DNA from 2 places in the Caballeronia sp. AZ1_KS37 genome. Region 1 is predicted to be linked to the other one. Evidence: riboswitches for the same ligand, from Rfam matches in the RefSeq annotation. Region 1 holds a riboswitch; the other holds the start of a gene.

The links. Region 1 has a riboswitch for cobalamin ahead of cobG (precorrin-3B synthase). Riboswitches for the same ligand answer to the same signal wherever they lie in the genome.
Region 2: another riboswitch for cobalamin. It lies ahead of NCS00_RS03590 (TonB-dependent receptor domain-containing protein); the one in region 1 lies ahead of cobG (precorrin-3B synthase).

What each region holds. Positions count from the first base shown of each region.
Region 1 covers NZ_JALQDP010000030.1:413,436-421,977, reverse strand. Annotated here, with positions in the region: gene cobJ (precorrin-3B C(17)-methyltransferase) at 1-700, opposite strand, end outside; gene NCS00_RS18205 (precorrin-2 C(20)-methyltransferase) at 688-1,416, opposite strand; gene NCS00_RS18200 (precorrin-8X methylmutase) at 1,413-2,039, opposite strand; gene cobG (precorrin-3B synthase) at 2,032-3,300, opposite strand; cobalamin riboswitch at 3,365-3,553, opposite strand; gene cbiE (precorrin-6y C5,15-methyltransferase (decarboxylating) subunit CbiE) at 3,630-4,841, shown strand; gene NCS00_RS18185 (cobalt-precorrin-5B (C(1))-methyltransferase) at 4,848-5,945, shown strand; gene NCS00_RS18180 (cobalt-precorrin-6A reductase) at 5,942-6,673, shown strand; gene cobM (precorrin-4 C(11)-methyltransferase) at 6,670-7,398, shown strand; gene NCS00_RS18170 (DUF4186 domain-containing protein) at 7,403-7,810, shown strand; gene NCS00_RS18165 (glycosyltransferase family 87 protein) at 7,817-8,542, opposite strand, start outside.
Region 2 covers NZ_JALQDP010000002.1:91,199-99,740, reverse strand. Annotated here, with positions in the region: gene cobD (threonine-phosphate decarboxylase CobD) at 1-26, shown strand, start outside; gene NCS00_RS03620 (cobalamin-binding protein) at 23-916, shown strand; gene NCS00_RS03615 (histidine phosphatase family protein) at 917-1,486, opposite strand; gene NCS00_RS03610 (adenosylcobinamide-GDP ribazoletransferase) at 1,471-2,229, opposite strand; gene cobT (nicotinate-nucleotide--dimethylbenzimidazole phosphoribosyltransferase) at 2,231-3,283, opposite strand; gene NCS00_RS03600 (ABC transporter ATP-binding protein) at 3,295-4,071, opposite strand; gene NCS00_RS03595 (FecCD family ABC transporter permease) at 4,068-5,096, opposite strand; gene NCS00_RS03590 (TonB-dependent receptor domain-containing protein) at 5,093-6,973, opposite strand; cobalamin riboswitch at 7,055-7,352, opposite strand; gene NCS00_RS03585 (ATPase) at 7,620-7,988, shown strand; gene NCS00_RS03580 (cell division protein ZapA) at 7,985-8,299, shown strand; RNA gene ssrS (6S RNA) at 8,405-8,542, shown strand, end outside.

The DNA.
Region 1 (8,542 bases):
TCAAGGCAGCTCGCACGCGTTCGGCGACGTCATCGTCGTGTGAAATATCTTCGATCCACGCAAGCACGCAACGCGGATGAATCACGAGGCTGTTTTCATCGCGCGTGGCAAGCGGCGTGATGCGAACGGCAAGACGCGCATCGTCGTTGCGAGGCAGCGCGGCATCGTCGAGCCAGGGCGCGTGGCCTTCGATGCGCGTCGTCGCGCCCGCCAGCAGGTCGGACACGAAACGCTTGCCTTGCTCGATATCCGCAAGTGCATAACCTTCGGGCGGCGCCAGCAGACATTTCCCGAAGCGCAATTCGCCGCTCGTCGTGATCGCGGGTGCGACTTGCAAGGCGTCGCCGATCTCGCGCGCAAGCACATTCACGCCGCTCATGCCGCCCAGCAGCGGCACGATGGCGCTGCCATCCTGCGCGATGGCGAGCACGGGCGGTTCGTTGCCTTTGTCGCCGAGACAGGATGCAAGCGCGCGAATCACGATGCCCGCGGAACACAGCGCGACGATCGCCGCGCCCGACGCATACAGACCACGCACGTGCGCGCCGAAGTCGTCATACGCGATGTCCGCGCTCACGCGGCTCGCCAGTCCATGCACGCGCGATTGCGGAAAGCGCGCCTGAATGCGACGCGCGGTATCGAGCGCGCCCGCGCCGAGCACGACGATCGCCATCGGCATGGAAGCCTTCATGCGCGCCATTTTTTCCCCGGCACGACGAGCAGCGAGAAATACGGCGATGCCATCGGATCGACTTCATCGAGCGGCACGATGCGCTGGTTGGCCATCGTCGCGCGCTCGACATACAACGCGCGATCGTCGAGGCCGAGTTCGCCCAGCACGCGCCGCACTTTCTCGAAGTTGCGGCCGAGCTTCATGATGACGGCCGCATCGGCTCCTTCGAGACGGCGCTTCAGATCGTCTTCAGGCAGCACGCCCGACAGCACCGACAGACTCTGATTGCGATACACGAGCGGCACGCCGAGCACGGCCACGCCGCCGAGCATCGAGCACACGCCCGGCACGACCTCTGCATCGAAGCGTGCTGCGAGACGATCGTGCAGATACATGTATGAGCCGTAGAAAAACGGATCGCCCTCGCAGATCACGGCGACATCGCGTCCGGATTCGAGATGACCGGATATCGTGAGCGCGGCTTCGTCGTAGAACGCGCTGATGATCGTCTCGTAGCAGAGCGGCGGTTCGAGCGCTTCGGTCGTCACCGGATAGACGAGCGGCAGGCGCATCTGCGTATCGTCGAGATGCGATTCGATGATGCCGAACGCATTACCCTTCTTGCCCTTTGCGACGAAATACGCGACCACCGGCGCGGCCTTCAAAAGCCGCAGCGCCTTCACGGTGATCAGCTCCGGATCGCCCGGACCGACGCCTAATCCAAAGAGACGTCCACGCATCATTCGGCCTCCGAAGCAAGTGCGTTCACTGCGGCCGCTGCCATCGCGCTGCCCCCGCGCCGGCCGAGCAGCGCGACGAAGGGCACGCCGCGGCTATCGGCGGCAAGCATCGCTTTCGATTCCGCCGCGCCGATGAAACCGACCGGAAAGCCGAGAATGAGCGCGGGCTTCGGCGCGCCGGCATCGATCATGTCGAGCAGATGGAAGAGCGCGGTGGGCGCGTTGCCTATCGCGACGATCGCGCCTTCGAGTTGCGCACGCCATAGTTCGAGCGCGGCGGCCGAGCGCGTGTTGCGCATCGCGCGGGCGCGCTCGGGAATCGAGGGATCGCTCAAGGTGCAGATCACGCGGTTGTCGGCGGGCAAGCGCGCGCGGGTGATGCCCTCGGCGACCATGCGCGCATCGCACAGGATCGGCGCGCCTGCTGCAAGCGCCTTTCTTCCGATGCTGCCCGCGCCGGGCGAGAAGCGCAGATCGCTCACGATATCCACCATGCCGCACGCATGGATCAGTCGCACGGCGAGCTTCTCCAGATCGGCGGGAATGGCGGCGAGGTCGGCTTCGGCGCGGATCGTCGCAAAGGACTGACGATAAATCTCCGCGCCGTCGCGGATGTAGTCAAGCATCGGCATGGCTCCGGGCGAGCCGTTCGGCCGCCTCTTCGATGGTCAGATTGCGCGCGACGGCTCGTGCGTCGCGATGTAAGTCGTATCGTCCGGGCGCGACTGCGTAGAGCGTGACCGGAACCGGATGCGCCGCCGCGCACGAACGCTCGCAGCCGCTCAGATGCACCTGCGTCCCGTCATCCGAAGGCAGGAGCGCGGCGAGCCGGTGAGCATCGGCTTTGGTATCGGCACGGCTCTTTGCGCAGCCTTCCGAACCCGCGCACGCGATGAGGCGCGCGAGCGGTTCGTGCGCGCCGGTTGCAAGGCCGAGCGCGTGCAGCCGTTGCAGCATGTCATGCGCTGAATGCGCCGCGAGGCCGGGAATCAGCACGCTTTGCCACGGCGTCATCGTCAGGCGGCTTGCGCCGTGTGCGTCGGCGAGATTGGCGAGCGCTTCGAGCGTCGTCGCATCGAGACGGCCCAGCGGCGTTTGCGCACCCGCGTACCACGTCGCGCGATGCGGCTCCTCGTGCGCGCCGAGACGCAGCGATGCATCGGCGGGTGCGCGTGTCCATGTCGCGATATCGGCGTCGAAACGCAAGGCGTCGAGAAAGCGCGCAACGCCGATACGCGCAAGCAGATCGCGCATGCGATGTTCTTCAGGCGTCGCCAGCGCGAGAAAGCTGCGCAACACGTTCAGGACGAACATCACGAGATCGTCGCGCGAGATCGCGCCGAGCGCCGGATCGCGCATCGTTCCGGCGAGGCCGAATGCGAAGCGCGCGCCATCGTCGATGGCGGAAAGCCAAACATCGTGCGGATGATCGAGCATCGCGAGGCGCTCGCCGGCGTCGAGCTGGAGCGCGAATTTCGGCGACAGCGCATGCAGCGACGCATCGGCCTGCATCGCATCGACGATCCGCGCGGCGAGCGCGCGCGTGCCGTCGTCCGCGAGCGGGCTCAGCATTACGTTGCGGATGTCGTCTGCGCCCGCCGTCGACGGGCCGAGGCCCGCGTCGAGGGCGATGTCGACGAGCGCGGCGTGGGCATCGTCGCGAATGCCGCGCAGTTGCAGATTCGCGCGATTGGTCACTTCGATCACGCCCGAGCCGCACTCGCGAGCCGCGCGCGCGACGGCCCGCGCCGCCCGCGTGCTCAACACGCCGCCCGCGAGACGCAGACGCGCAAGGCCGCCATCGCGCGCGGGCACGATGCGCATCAGGCCCGGGCATGCGGAAGCACGCGGCGTTGCGTTGAGCGATGAGCGGTCGAAAGAATTCAAAAGCGTGACCCGTTGGGCTTCGCGCGTGATGAGCGAACCGGTACACCCCGCCCGGTCGGCGTCGCGCGAATGCGTTGGGTCGGCAGGTCTCTTGGCTGGCAGGTCGACATTCGCGCCGGCCTTCCCGGTAAAAACCAGTGGCAGTGGAGCGCGGACTCGCTGCGTACAATTGCGGGGGCAGCCACAGTTTTGCTGTGTTCCCTTTTAAGCCCTCGGTCTCACGACCCCGGGCGCCGACGGACCTGTATTATGCCCGCTTTTATCGACCCTCCGAGCGCTTCCGGCATGTATCCGGGAACGCGATCGGAATCGCAGCAAGGAGACCGCGCATGTCGAACTGGCTGACCGTGGTGGGCATCGGCGAAGACGGCTGGCACGGACTTTCCCGCGCCGCGCGTCGCGCGCTTCTCGACGCCCAGTCGATTCACGGCGGCGAACGTCATCTCGCGTTGCTGCCGGATCGCATCGCCGCGCGCCGCATGCCGTGGCCGAAACCCTTTTCGCTCGATGCCGTGCTCGCCGACCGCGGCGACGGCAAGACGCGCATCTGCGTGCTCGCGAGCGGCGATCCGATGTGCTTCGGCGTCGGCGCGACGCTCGCGCGCGAAGTCGCCAACGGCGAAATGCGCGTCATTCCCGCGCCGTCGTCGCTGTCGCTCGCGGCGGCGCGCCTGTGCTGGGCGCTCCAAGACGCCGTCTGCGTATCGCTCGTCGGGCGGCCGGCGGCGTCGCTGCTCGCGAATCTGCATCGCGGCGTGCGCCTCATCGTGCTGAGCGCGGACGGCACGACGCCCGCCGCCGTCGCCACGCTTCTGACCGCGCATGGTTTCGGCGCGAGCCGCATGACCGTCTTCGAGCATCTCGGCGGCAGCGACGAACGCCGCATCGACGAGCGTGCCGACGACTGGCGCGAGCCCGTCGTTGCCGCGCTCAATCTCATCGCGATCGAGTGCCGGACGCACGCCGGCCACGCCGGGCCGCCGCTCACGCCCGGTCTCGCCGACGACGCCTACCGCCACGACGGCCAGTTGACGAAGCGCGACGTGCGCGCCGTGACGCTCGCGCGCCTCGCGCCGCAGCCCGGCGAACTGCTGTGGGACGTCGGCGCGGGCTGCGGCTCGATCGGCATCGAATGGATGCGCGCGCATGGCGCGTGTCGGGCGATCGCGATCGAAGCGAACGAGAGCCGTCAGCGTCTCATCGAATACAACCGCGATGCGCTCGGCGTGCCCGCGCTGCAACTCGTCAGAGGCGAAGCGCCCGCCGCGCTCGACGGCCTTCCCGCGCCGGACGCGGTGTTCATCGGCGGTGGATTGACGGTGCCGGGCCTGCTCGATGCGTGCTGGGCGCGTCTGCGTCAGGGGGGGCGGCTCGTCGCCAATGCGGTGACGCTGCAAAGCGAGGCGGCGCTCGTCGAATGGCGCGCGCGGCACGGCGGCGAGCTGACGCGCATCGGCGTCGCGCAGGCGGAACCGCTCGGCAGCTTCGACACGTGGCGTCAGGCGCTGCCGATCACCGTCCTGCACGCGAGCAAACCGTGATGCGTCATGCGTGAAGAGACGCCGGAGAAAGCCGCGCCGCTGCGCAGCGGCTACACGACAGGAAGCTGCGCGACCGCGACGAGTCTCGCGGCCGCGCGCCTCTTGCTGCTCGGCGAGACGAGCGAGCGCGCGGAGATCGTCCTGCCGAAGGGCCAGCGCGTGACGATGATGCTTTCGTTCTGCCGCCGTTTACCCGATGAAAGCGCCGCCGCCGAAGCCGGCGTCATCAAGGATGCGGGCGACGATCCCGACGTCACGCACGGTGCGCTCGTGTTCGCGCGCGTGCGACTGTCGGAGGAACCGGGCGTGCGCTTTCATGCGGGCGCGGGCGTCGGCACGGTGACGCGCGCGGGCCTCGCGCTCGCCGTCGGCGAACCGGCGATCAATCCGATGCCGCGCAAGATGATGACCGAGCATCTCGACGCGCTCGCAAAAAGCGTCGGCTATCGCGGCGGTTTCGACGTGACCATCGGCGTGGAGAACGGCGAAGCGCTCGCGCAGAAGACGATGAATCCGCGCCTCGGCATCGTCGGCGGATTGTCGATACTCGGCACGACCGGCATCGTCAGACCGTTTTCGTGCTCGGCGTACATCGCGTCGATTCATCAGGGCATCGATGTGGCGCGGGCGAACGGGTATCGGCATATCGCCGCGTGCACCGGCAACCAGAGCGAGGACGCGATGCGCGCGCGCTACGGCCTGCCCGACATCGCATTGATCGAAATGGGCGATTTCGTGGGCGCGGTGCTCAAGCATTTGCGCCGCGCGAGCGTCGACAAGCTGAGCCTGTGCGGCGGCTTCGGCAAGCTGTCCAAGCTCGCGGCGGGGCATATGGATCTGCACAGCCGCAGTTCGAGCATCGACTTGCCGCTGCTCGCCGTCTGGGCCGCCGATGCAGGCGCGAACGCCGAACTGCTGGCGTCGATGCGCGCGGCCAACACGAGTCAGGAAGCGCTCAAGCTCGCACGCGCCGAAGGCATCGCGCTCGGCGATATCGTCTGCCGACGCGCGCGCGATGTCGCGCTCGACGCGCTGCCGCCGGGCATCGAAGTCGAGACCTTCGCGATCGACCGGCAGGGCAATATCGTCGGGAGCGCGGCATGACGCGCGTGCTGCTGCTCGGCGGCACCGGCGATGCGCTCGCGATCGCGCGTGCGCTTCCTGCGACGCACGTCTACAGTCTCGCGGGCCTCGGGCGCGTGCCGGGCGATCTGGCGTGCACGGTGCGCGTCGGCGGTTTCGGCGGCATCGACGGGCTCGTGCGATATCTGCGCGACGAGCACATCACGCTCGTCGTCGATGCGACGCATCCCTATGCCGCGCAAATGAGCCGCCACGCGTTCGATGCCTGCGCGCTCGCCGACGTGCCGCTCTGGGCGGTGCGCCGTCCCGCATGGCAGCCGCAGGCGGGCGACGACTGGCGCGAGGCGTCGGACTGGCGCGAGATCGTCGAATGCATCGCGCCGTTTCATCGGCCGCTTTTCACGCTCGGGCGCGAGTCGCTCGCGCATCTTCACGACATTCCCGCGTCGCAGCACTGGACGATTCGCTGTCTCGACGCGCATCCGGGCAACGCGCGCGCGAGCATTGTCGATGCGCGCGGTCCGTTCGATCTCGCCGGCGAGCGCGCCTTGTTCGACGCGGCGCGTATCGATGTCGTCGTCAGCAAGAACAGCGGCGGGCGGGCGACCGAGGCGAAGCTCGCGGTCGCGCGGGAACGCGGTATCGCCGTCGTCATGCTCACGCGGCCCGCGCTTCCCGACGCCGACCGTATTTTCGACGACGCCGCCAGCGCCCGCGACGCGCTTCAACACTGGCTCACCAGACCATGACCGTTTATTTCATCGGCGCCGGACCGGGCGATCCCGAACTCATCACAGTAAAGGGGCAGCGGCTGATCCGCGCATGTCCCGTGATTCTCTACGCCGGCTCGCTCGTGCCGACGCAAGTCCTCGACGGACATCGCGCGCTGAAATGCATCGACACGGCCGAGCTCGATCTCGACGCGATCGTCGCGCTCCTGCAGGAAGCGCACGCGAACGGGCACGACGTGGCGCGCGTGCATTCGGGCGATCCGTCGCTGTACGGCGCGATCGGCGAGCAGATTCGCCGGCTCGACGCGCTCGCGATTCCCTACGAAGTGGTGCCGGGTGTCACGGCGACGGCGGCATCGGCGGCGGCGCTGAAGCGCGAACTGACGCTGCCCGGCATCTCGCAGACCGTGATCTTCACGCGCTACGCGACGAAGACGTCGATGCCCGAAGGGGAGAGCCTCGCCGATCTCGCGCGTCATCGCGCGACGCTCGCGATTCATCTGGGCGTGCGGCATATCGAGCGCATCGTCGCGGAGCTCGTGCCGCATTACGGCGCGGATTGTCCCGTCGCGGTCGTGTTTCGCGCGAGCTGGCCGGACGAGACGCGCGTCGAAGGGACGCTCGCGAACATCGCGCCGAAAGTGCGCGAGGCGGGCATGGAACGCACGGCGATGATTCTCGTCGGACGCGTGCTGGCCGCCGACGGCTTCGCGGAGTCCACGCTCTACGCGAAGGATCGATGACGCGATGCGCGACCTCGACGCCGTCTTCGATGCGCTCGCGAAATCGGCATTCCGGCGCCGTTTCGCGCTCGGCGTGCGTGAGGGGAAAGTTTTAAGGGAGAAGGGCGTCGACACGGTCGTCGCGCAGGCGCATGAGCTGATCGGCAAGCGGCTTGCGCCGCAAGCGCCGCTGAACGACGGCAAGCAGACACCGTTTCGCGGGCATCCTGTCTTCATCGCGCAGCACGCGACGGCGACGTGCTGCCGCTCGTGTCTCGCGAAATGGCACGGCATCGCGGCGGGAAAAGCGCTCGACGACGCCGAGCGCCAACATGTCGTCGATGCCATCGAACGCTGGCTGCGCGCGCAACCGCTGCCGGCGGCGTCGAACCAGCCCGCGCCCGACAATCCGCAGCGCGAACTGCCTTTCTGACGCGCTTTAACGCGACGGATCAGCGCCCGCGGCTTCGAGACGCGCGCGCCGCACCGCCACGAAAATCAGCAACGCGAAAACCAGCGGTCCTACACCTACGCCGCAGTCCTTGGCCAACTGATTTCCCAACTGCGGATAGATCCACGCGAAAAACAGGATCGCGGGCTCGCCGCGCAGCCATCCGTCGCGCAGCGCGCGCGCGGCGATGAGTGCCAGCGGGATGCCGAGCCACACGCCGTCGTAGTTATAGATGTAGGGGCTGATCATGAACGTCGCGGCGACGAGCGCCGTCGCGCGAACTTCCAGTCCTTTCGCATTGCGCCATACCCACGCGACGGCGCAGATCGCCACGGTCGCCTGACACGCCTGCGCGACATAGGCGGGACCGGTCGCGACGTGCGCCATGCGCAGGCTCGCGAAGAGGCTCGCCATCTGGAACCAAGGAAGACTGCCGCTCGCGGTGAAACCGTTGGCATCGTGCAGTCCGTGGAGAAAGACCGGCAGGATGTCGAGGCCGAAGACGGCGACCGAAACCGTGGTGAACAGGATCGTCGTCAGCGCGGCGGCGATGAAGGTCGTCCACATGCCCGCGCACGCCAGCGCGAGCGGAAACAGGATGGCCAGATGCGGCTTGATCGAAAGCAGGCCGATGAAGACGCCCGCGAGCATCGGCCGTTTTGGCATCGAGAGAAATGCGGCGAGCGCGAGACTCGCGGTGAGCGCGGCATTCTG
Region 2 (8,542 bases), on a different contig from region 1:
TCGCGCTGCGGGAGATTTGCGCGTGAGGTTGCGCCGTGCGATTGCCCTGCTGATCGGCTTCGCGGTGACGCAAGCGCATGCGATCACCGTCGTCGATGACAGCGGCGCGTCCGTCACGCTCGCGAAGCCCGCCGAACGTGTCGTCAGTCTCGCGCCGCATGTGACCGAGTTGCTGTTCGCGGCGGGCGGCGGCGCGCGCGTCGTCGGCGCTGTCACGTATAGCGATTATCCGAAAGGGGCGCAGGCGATTGCCCGCGTCGGCGACAACAAGGCGCTCGATCTCGAACGCATCGTCGCGTTGCATCCGGATCTGATCGTCGTGTGGCGGCATGGAAATGCGGCGCGTCAGCTGGATCGACTGCAGGCGCTCGGCGTGCCGATCTATTTCAGCGAGCCGAAGCATCTCGACGATATCGCGGCGAGCATCGGCAAGCTGGGCGCGCTGCTCGGCACGCAGAATGAGGCACGCGCCGCGTCCGATGCCTTCACGCGCGAGATTGCGCGATTGCGTGCGCGTTACGCGGAACGGCCGCGCGTGAGCGTGTTCTATCAGGTGTGGGACGATCCGTTGATGACGCTCAATCGCGACAACGTTTTCGACGAAGTGATCGGCTTGTGCGGCGGCGCGAACGTGTTCGCAGCTGAGAAACCGCGCGTGCCGACGATATCGACCGAAGCCGTGCTCGCGGCGAATCCGGAAGCGATCGTCACGGCGACACCCGGCGCGACGAAGCCCGATCGCCCGTTGCCCGCGCTCGAAAGATGGCGGCGCTGGACATCGATGACGGCGGTGGCGCGCGGCAATCTCTTCGGCATCGACGGCGATCTGATCAATCGGCCGACGCCGCGGCTTGCGCTGGGCGCGGATGAGCTGTGCCGCGATTTGGAAATCGCGCGCGAGCGGAGGACGAAGTAGTCAGGCGTTCCACCGCACAAGCAGCCACTGCCCGCGCACGCGCCTGAACCACGCGATCCCGCCGAAATCGAGCGGCCATTGCAACGCCGATTCACGCGCGACGCCGAGCAGATGCGCAGCAAGCACGCGCACGACGCCCGCATGCGCGACGACATGCACGGCCCGTTCATCGACACACGTCGCATCGAACCACGCGATCACGCGATGCGCGAACTGCGCGAGACTCTCGCCGCCGTGCGGACGCGCATGGGCGATATCGTCGGCCCATGCATCGATCAGCGCGCGATCGATCGCGTCCCACGCGCGTCCTTCCCACGCGCCGAAGTGCATCTCGGCCAGACGTGCGTCGGGATGAACGTCGCCGCCCAGCGCACGCGCGATCGAAGCGCAACGCACGAGCGGACTCGCGTGCCATCCATCGACGCATGGGGGCACGTTCAGCGCCTTCATGCGCGCCGTCAACGCGCTCGCCGATTCGCGCGCATCGCGCTGCAAAGGCACATCGGTTTGCCCGTAGCAAACGCCCGCATCGACGGCGACTTCCGGATGCCGGATCAGGACGAGATCCATGCGAGCCCTATGAGATAGATCGCGATCTCGAACACTTGCTGCGCGAAACCGAGGCAATCGCCCGTGTAACCGCCGATGCGCCGGACGAAGTACCGTCCGATGAACAAGCGCAGAACCATCAGCGCGACGATCGTCACGCACGCGAGCTTCCAGTCGGTCACGAAGAGCCACAGCAGGCCGAACGCGAGCGCCAGCGCGAACGACGACACGCTCATGCGCTGCGCGACCGGCTTCGCCTTGCCTTCGGCGCGCACGTAATCGAGCGTGACGAGATAGCTGATTGCGAACGCGCGGCTCGCGGCGTGCGCGGCGATCATCGTCCACGCGACGCGTTGCGGCGGCAATGCGGCGAGCGTCTGCCATTTCAGCGCGAGCGCGATCATCAACGCAATCGCGCCGAACGCGCCGATGCGCGAGTCGTGCATGATGCGTAACGCGTCCTCGCGCGTGTATGCGCCGCCGAAGGCATCGACGCAATCGGCGAGTCCGTCTTCGTGAAACGCGCCGGTCAAGACGAGCGTCGCGGCCATCGAAAGCAGCACCGCGATGCCCGCCGGAAACACGCGCAACGCCGCGAGATACACCAGCGCCGCGACGCCGCCGACCATCGCGCCGACGAGCGGAAAATAGCGCGCCGCCGCGTTCAGATAGTCGCGCTCGAAGCCGACCCAGCGCGGCACCGGCACGCGCGTGAAATAGCCGAGCGCGGTGAAGAAATAGCGCAGTTCGTCGAGCGGGCGCATCTCAGTCGGCTTTATTCGAGACGCCCGCCGACTCGAAGCTCGCCATTTCGTCGACGAACGCGACGGCCGCGCGCAGGATCGGCAACGCGAGCGCCGCGCCCGTGCCTTCGCCCAGACGCAACTCGAGTTGCAGCAGCGGCGCGGCACCGAAATGCGCGAGCATCCGGCGATGCCCCGTCTCGTTCGATGCATGTGCGAACACGCAATAGTCGAGCACGTCAGGCGCGATCTTCGATGCAACCAGCAACGCGGAAGTCGCGATGAAACCATCGACGAGTATCGTCATGCCCGCGCACGCGGCGGCGAGATACGCGCCCGTCATCATCGCGATTTCGAAGCCGCCGAAGGTCGCGAGCGTGTCGATCGCATCGCCTTCATCGCGATGCAGCGCGAGCGCTTTAGACAGCACCTCGCGCTTGTGCGCGAGTCCTCGCTCGTCGAGACCGGTGCCGCGCCCGACGCACTCGTCGATCGAAAGAACGCACAGACGGCTCATCAAACATGCCGCCGCCGACGTATTCGCGATGCCCATTTCGCCGAAGCCGATCACGTTCGTGCCGAGCGACGCGTGATGCCGCACGCGCGCCGCGCCCCGCGCGATGCCTTCGAGCGCGGTCTCGCGCGACATCGCGCGTTCGTGCGCGAAGTTGCGCGTGCCGAGCCCGAGCGACAGACGCTCGTATCCATGATCGATGGGAATCGGCGTCGCGACGCCCGCATCGACGACTTCGAGCGTCATGCCGACCGAGCGCGACAGCGCGTTGATCGCAGCGCCGCCCGCCAGAAAATTCGCGACCATCTGCGCGGTCACTTCCTGCGGATACGAGCTCACGCCCTCTTTCGCGATGCCGTGATCGCCCGCGAAGACGATCATCGCGGGACGCTCGATGCGCGGCTTCGCCGTGCGTTGAATCAGGCCCATTTGCAGCGCGATGTCTTCGAGCCGCCCGAGACTGCCGGGCGGCTTCGTCTTCGTGTCGATGATGCGGCGCAGTTCGCCTTCGATGGCGCGGTCGAGCGCGCGGGGCATCGGGATGCCGTTATTCGTGGACATCGGAATTCCTTTCATGAGCGAGGGATGGAAGGCACGAGCGCTTCGTGCTCGCCATCGCGAATCAACGCGAGCGGATAGCCGAATGCGGCGCTCGCGCGTTCGGCCGTGAGCACGTCGGCGACGAGTCCCGCATGAGCGCCGCCGTTGCCGTCGAGCAGAAGCGCGTGTGTCGCGAAACGGCGCGCGAGATTCAGATCGTGGCACGAGAAGATTACGGTGCGCTTGTGCGCGCGCGCCGCGTCGCGCAACGCGTGCAGGCAATCGATCTGATGATGCAGGTCGAGATGCGAAAGCGGTTCGTCGAGCAACAGCAGCGGCGCGTTCTGGCACAGCACGGCGGCGAGCGCGACACGCTGGCGTTCGCCGCCGGAAAGCGTCAGCACGTCGCGCGACGCGAACGATGCGAGACCCAACGTTTCGAGCGCGGCGTGCGCGGCGGCGCGATCCTCGTCGCTCTCCCAGCCCCAGCCGGTGAGATGCGGAAAGCGGTTGAGCAGCACGGTATCGAGCACGCTCGCGCTGAAGGCGTCGTGCGCGGCTTGCGGCATCAAAGCGCGTGCGCGCGCGAGTTCCGTCGCGCGCCATGACGCGAGCGCGCGGCCGTCGAGCGACACGCTGCCCGATGCGGCTTTCGCAATCCCGGCGAGCACGTTGATGAGCGTCGTCTTGCCCGCGCCGTTCGGCCCGGCGATGCACCACATTTCGCCCGCTTCGATCGACTGCGTGAGCCCGTCGATGAGCGTGCGCTTATCCGCGCGAAGCACGATGGCGTCGAGCCGCAAAATCATCGCGGCCTCCGCAGCAGCATCCACAGGAACATCGGGACGCCGATCAATGCCGTGACGACGCCGACCGGCAATTGCGCGGGCGCGATCACCGTGCGCGCGACGAGATCGGCGGCCATCACCGCGAGTCCGCCCGCGAGCGCGGCGGCGGGCACGAGCATGCGCTGATCGTTGCCGAACGCGAGGCGCAACAGATGCGGCACGACGAGCCCGACGAAGCCGATGGTGCCCGCCGTCGTCACGGCGGCCGCCGCCGCGATCGATGCGACGAGATACACGCGCAGACGCAAGCGCTCGACCGGCACGCCGAGCGCGCGCGCGGTCGTATCGCCGCGCAAGAGCACGTTCAGTTGCGGTGCGACGGGAACGATGACCGCGAGCACGACGGCGAGCGCGATCAGCGCGGGCCATGGCGCCGCCGCGCCGTTGAGATCGCCCGTCAGCCAGAAGATCATGCCGCGCAAACGGTTCTCGGGCGCGACGCTCAGGATCAGCGTGATGAGCGCGCCCCATCCCGATGCGATCACGACACCCGTCAGCAAGAGCCTCGGCGATGCGTCCTGTCCGCTTTGCCACAAGTCCTTGCGCGCGAGTCCGAGGACCAGAACGATCGATGCGAACGCGCCCGCGCAAGCCGCGATATCGACGCCCCACCACGGCAGCGACCCGAGCATCGCGGCAAGCGCGAAGGTTGCCGCGCCGCCGGATACGCCGAGCACGTACGGTTCCGCCAGCGGATTGCGCAACAGCACTTGCAGCAGCGCGCCGGCGAACGCGAGCAATGCGCCCGACGCGAAGCCCGCGAGCGCGCGCGGCAGACGCAAGGTCAGCACGATGTCATCGGCGATATCGGGCGTCGCCGAGTGCGCGTGAAAGAGCGCGCCGATCGCGCGCGATACGGGCAATGCGACGCTGCCCATCGCGAGCGACGCGACCAGCACGACGAGCGTCGCTGCGCCGAGCGCGATCCAGATCGCGGTGGCGCGGCTCGCGTTCATCGCGCGCGGACGTTCAGCCACGCGGCTCACGACGGATGCCAGCCCAACGTGATGTACGCGCCGCGTCGTGGCGTGTTGTACGAGTACGCAAGTTCATAGTCCTTGTCGAACAGGTTGTCGATGCGCGCCGTGACGTACCACGACTTCGAGATGTCGTAGCGCGCCGACAGATTCACGATGCCGTAGCCCGCGAGCGTCGAATCGTAATCGCTGCGTTGACCGCTCACGATCCATTCGCCACCGACGCGCCACGGCCCGATCGTGCGATGCGCCGTCAGCGTCGCGAAATGCCGCGCGCGCCGCGTCAAATCCTCGTGATTCGTTTCGTCGACGGGATTCTGGAACGTGACGCCCGCGCGCACATCCGTTGCGCCGACGTGCCCCGCCCACGATCCCTCGATGCCCTGCACCTTCGCGCGCCCGACGTTCTGCGCGACATAGTAGAAGCCGCCGTCGGACACGTAATCGATCAAATTCGAATAGCGCGTCTGAAAAAGCGTCACGCGCACCACGCCGAGCGCATTCGATGCGTACTGCAACGCCGCCTCGACCGAATGACTCCGCTCCGGCTGAATCGACGGATTGCCGCTCAGCGGATAGTAGAGATCGTCGAAGCTCGGCGCGCGAAACGAGGCCGAATAGCTCGCGCTCGCCTTCCAGTGCGCGTCGAAGTTATACGCGTAGCCCAGATAGTAGCTGTTCGCGCCGCCGAAATCGGAATACTGATCGCGGCGCAGATTCGCCTGCAACTCGTTCGCGCCGACGTGCCCCACGTAACCCGCGAACATCGAATTCACATGACGGTCGGGCGCGCTGAACTGATGGGAATCGAGCGTCTGATCGAGATGCTCGTAGCCGAAGAGCAGCTTGTGCGCGTCGCTGATCCGCACGTCGTTCTGCCACGTATATTGCCGGTTCTCCGAATCGAAACGGCTCGTATAGACGCCGTTCTGCTCGATGTTCGCGCGGTCCTGTCCCTGCGCGATCGTGAAGTGCGCCGTCCAGTTATCCGTGACGCGGCCGTTCGCAAACACCGACGCCGAGCGCACGCGATCGTGCGTTTCGTTGATATCCGTCGGCTGGCCATAGGCATCGTCGAAACTGTTGATGCCGTTCGATTGCAGGAAGCGCACGCCCGCGTCCCACTTGTCGCTGAACTTGTGACGCAGCGTCGCCGCGACGCTCTCGTTCAGATAGCCGTTCGCGTTCGGATTGGCGCCGGGCGCGATTCCCGGATCGATCGACGAGAAGCCGTCGGTTTTCTCGCGCGAGACGTTCACGCTGAAGGTCGTGCGGCCGTCCTTGTCGAGCGCGCCGCTCACGCCCGCCGATTGCCGCTGCGTGTGATAGCTGCCGTACTCGGCCTCGAAGTTGAAGCGCGGCGGATGCGCCTCGCCTTCCTTCGTGAAGATCTGCACGACGCCGCCAATCGCATTCGATCCATAGAGCGCCGACACGTTGCCGTTCACGACCTCGACGCGCCCGATCTGGTCGAGCATCAATTGCGATAGCTGTGCCGCGCCGAGCGACGCCGATTCGACGCGCACGCCGTCGATCAGCACGAGCGATTGCGACGACGCCGCACCGCGTATGAAAAGCCCCGAGTTCGAGCCCGGTCCGCCGTTGCGCGTGATCTGCACGCCGGGCGCGAGCGCGACGAGTCCGAGCGCGTCGCTTGCGTTTGCATCGGCGATGTCCTGCTCGTCAAAAAGCGATGTCTGCGGAATCGATTCGGCAAGCGGCTGCGGCGCGCGCGTCGATGTGACGACGACGGGCGCAAGCGTTTGCGTGCTGTCTTCCGTCTGGGCCGCCTGTGCAGCGCCGGCGAACGGCAAGGCGCCGATGGCCGCAACGAGCGCGCCATGACGGGAGAGACCGCTTCTGAGCGCGGCCAGTGGCAATACCATGTGTGAAGTGTTCCGTTTCGCGTGAGCGCGACCCCGCTCCCCGCGAGGACGATGCGCGACGAACGCACCGCGCCATGCGCGCCGATGCGTCGGACTCCGGCCGGTATCCGGGCTGGCGATCAATCGTCTCGCCTTCCCGCGCATGGCGCGCAGTGGCATCGACACGTTTCTTGCAGTCGCGCGCGTGCGACGAATTTCGACACGCTCGCGCGGCAAAAACGCGCATGAGACGACTTGCAACTTGCGTTGCGGTCGCTTACCGTTGCGGGGGCAGCACAGGTTGGCTCGTCGTCGATTGCGGCGACTTCGCTCCCTGTTTCCCGTTTGACTGCATCCACGAGATCCGCGGATGCGAGCACCAAAAGTGCGGCAAGTGTAGGAGCGCGGTTCGGGGCCGTCAAGAAAACCGCGCGGCCAGACTGGCGCGGCGCATGACGAATCGAACGAGAAGCGAAAGAGAAGCGGCCGGCCTGTCATCACGAGCGTTGCGGGGCGCTCGCGTTTTCTGCACACGAATGCATCGCGACATGCGCTTGATTCGAAGGATTAAGCGCTAGATCGCGTGTTGTTACGTCTCGAAACGAGACATTTATCGGAAGCTCCGTTGAACCGCGCTAAAATGCGAGGTCTTTAGAGGACGCAGCACATGCTCAACGAACTCGAATCACTGTCAGGAAACATCGGCCGGCTGATCCAGATCAGCGAGCGCCACAAGCAGGCGCATCAAGCGCTGCAGGAACAACTCGAACAGCTGCGCGCCGACTATGCGAACGTGCAGGCCGAGCTCGCGCAAGTGCGCGAAGAGCGCGATACGCTGCAGTCCGAACGCGATTCGCTGTCCGCGAAAATCGACGACGCGCAAATCCGCCTGAACGCGATTCTCGAAAAGCTGCCGCGCGGCAAGTCCGCGCAACATGCCGAGTCCGACAATCAACTCGATCTCCTCGAAGCCGATTCCCAGGAAGCACATGAAACGGAATTGCACGGCGAGCATCATCAGGGAGAGAAGGCATGACGACCACGCAGATCGAAGTATCCATTCTCGGGCAGCCGTATCGTCTCGCGTGCTCGCCGGAAACCGAAGGCGCATTGCGTGAAGCCGTCGCGCGCGTCGACGCCGAAATGAACAAAGTGCGCAATGCAAGCAGCGTGCGCGGCACGGATCGCATCGCGGTGATGGCGGCGCTTTCGCTGGCGTCGGAATTGCTTAAGCTGCAGGACAGCGTGCGTCACGGCGAGGCCTTCCCCGCCGAAGAAATCCGCCGCACGATGCACTCGATGAACGAGCAATTGGGCGCGGTCATTGCGCAACACGAAGCGCAATAAGGCAGATGCGCGTCGAGTCAATCAGCGCGCAATGTCAATCGAAAAAAGAAACCGCCGAAGTAGCGTGAAGAGGCTGCAGAAGGCAAACGATTGGTGTAGAGTGACGTTTCCCTGCCTGGTACGCCAAGGTCATATATTCCTTGAACCAATGCTACATTGGCACGGTTGCGGAACCTTGCAGCACGGGCGCGCGCGTCGCTAGTCCGATGTACCCGAAGTGTTGCTTACCGCGACCAATCTTGA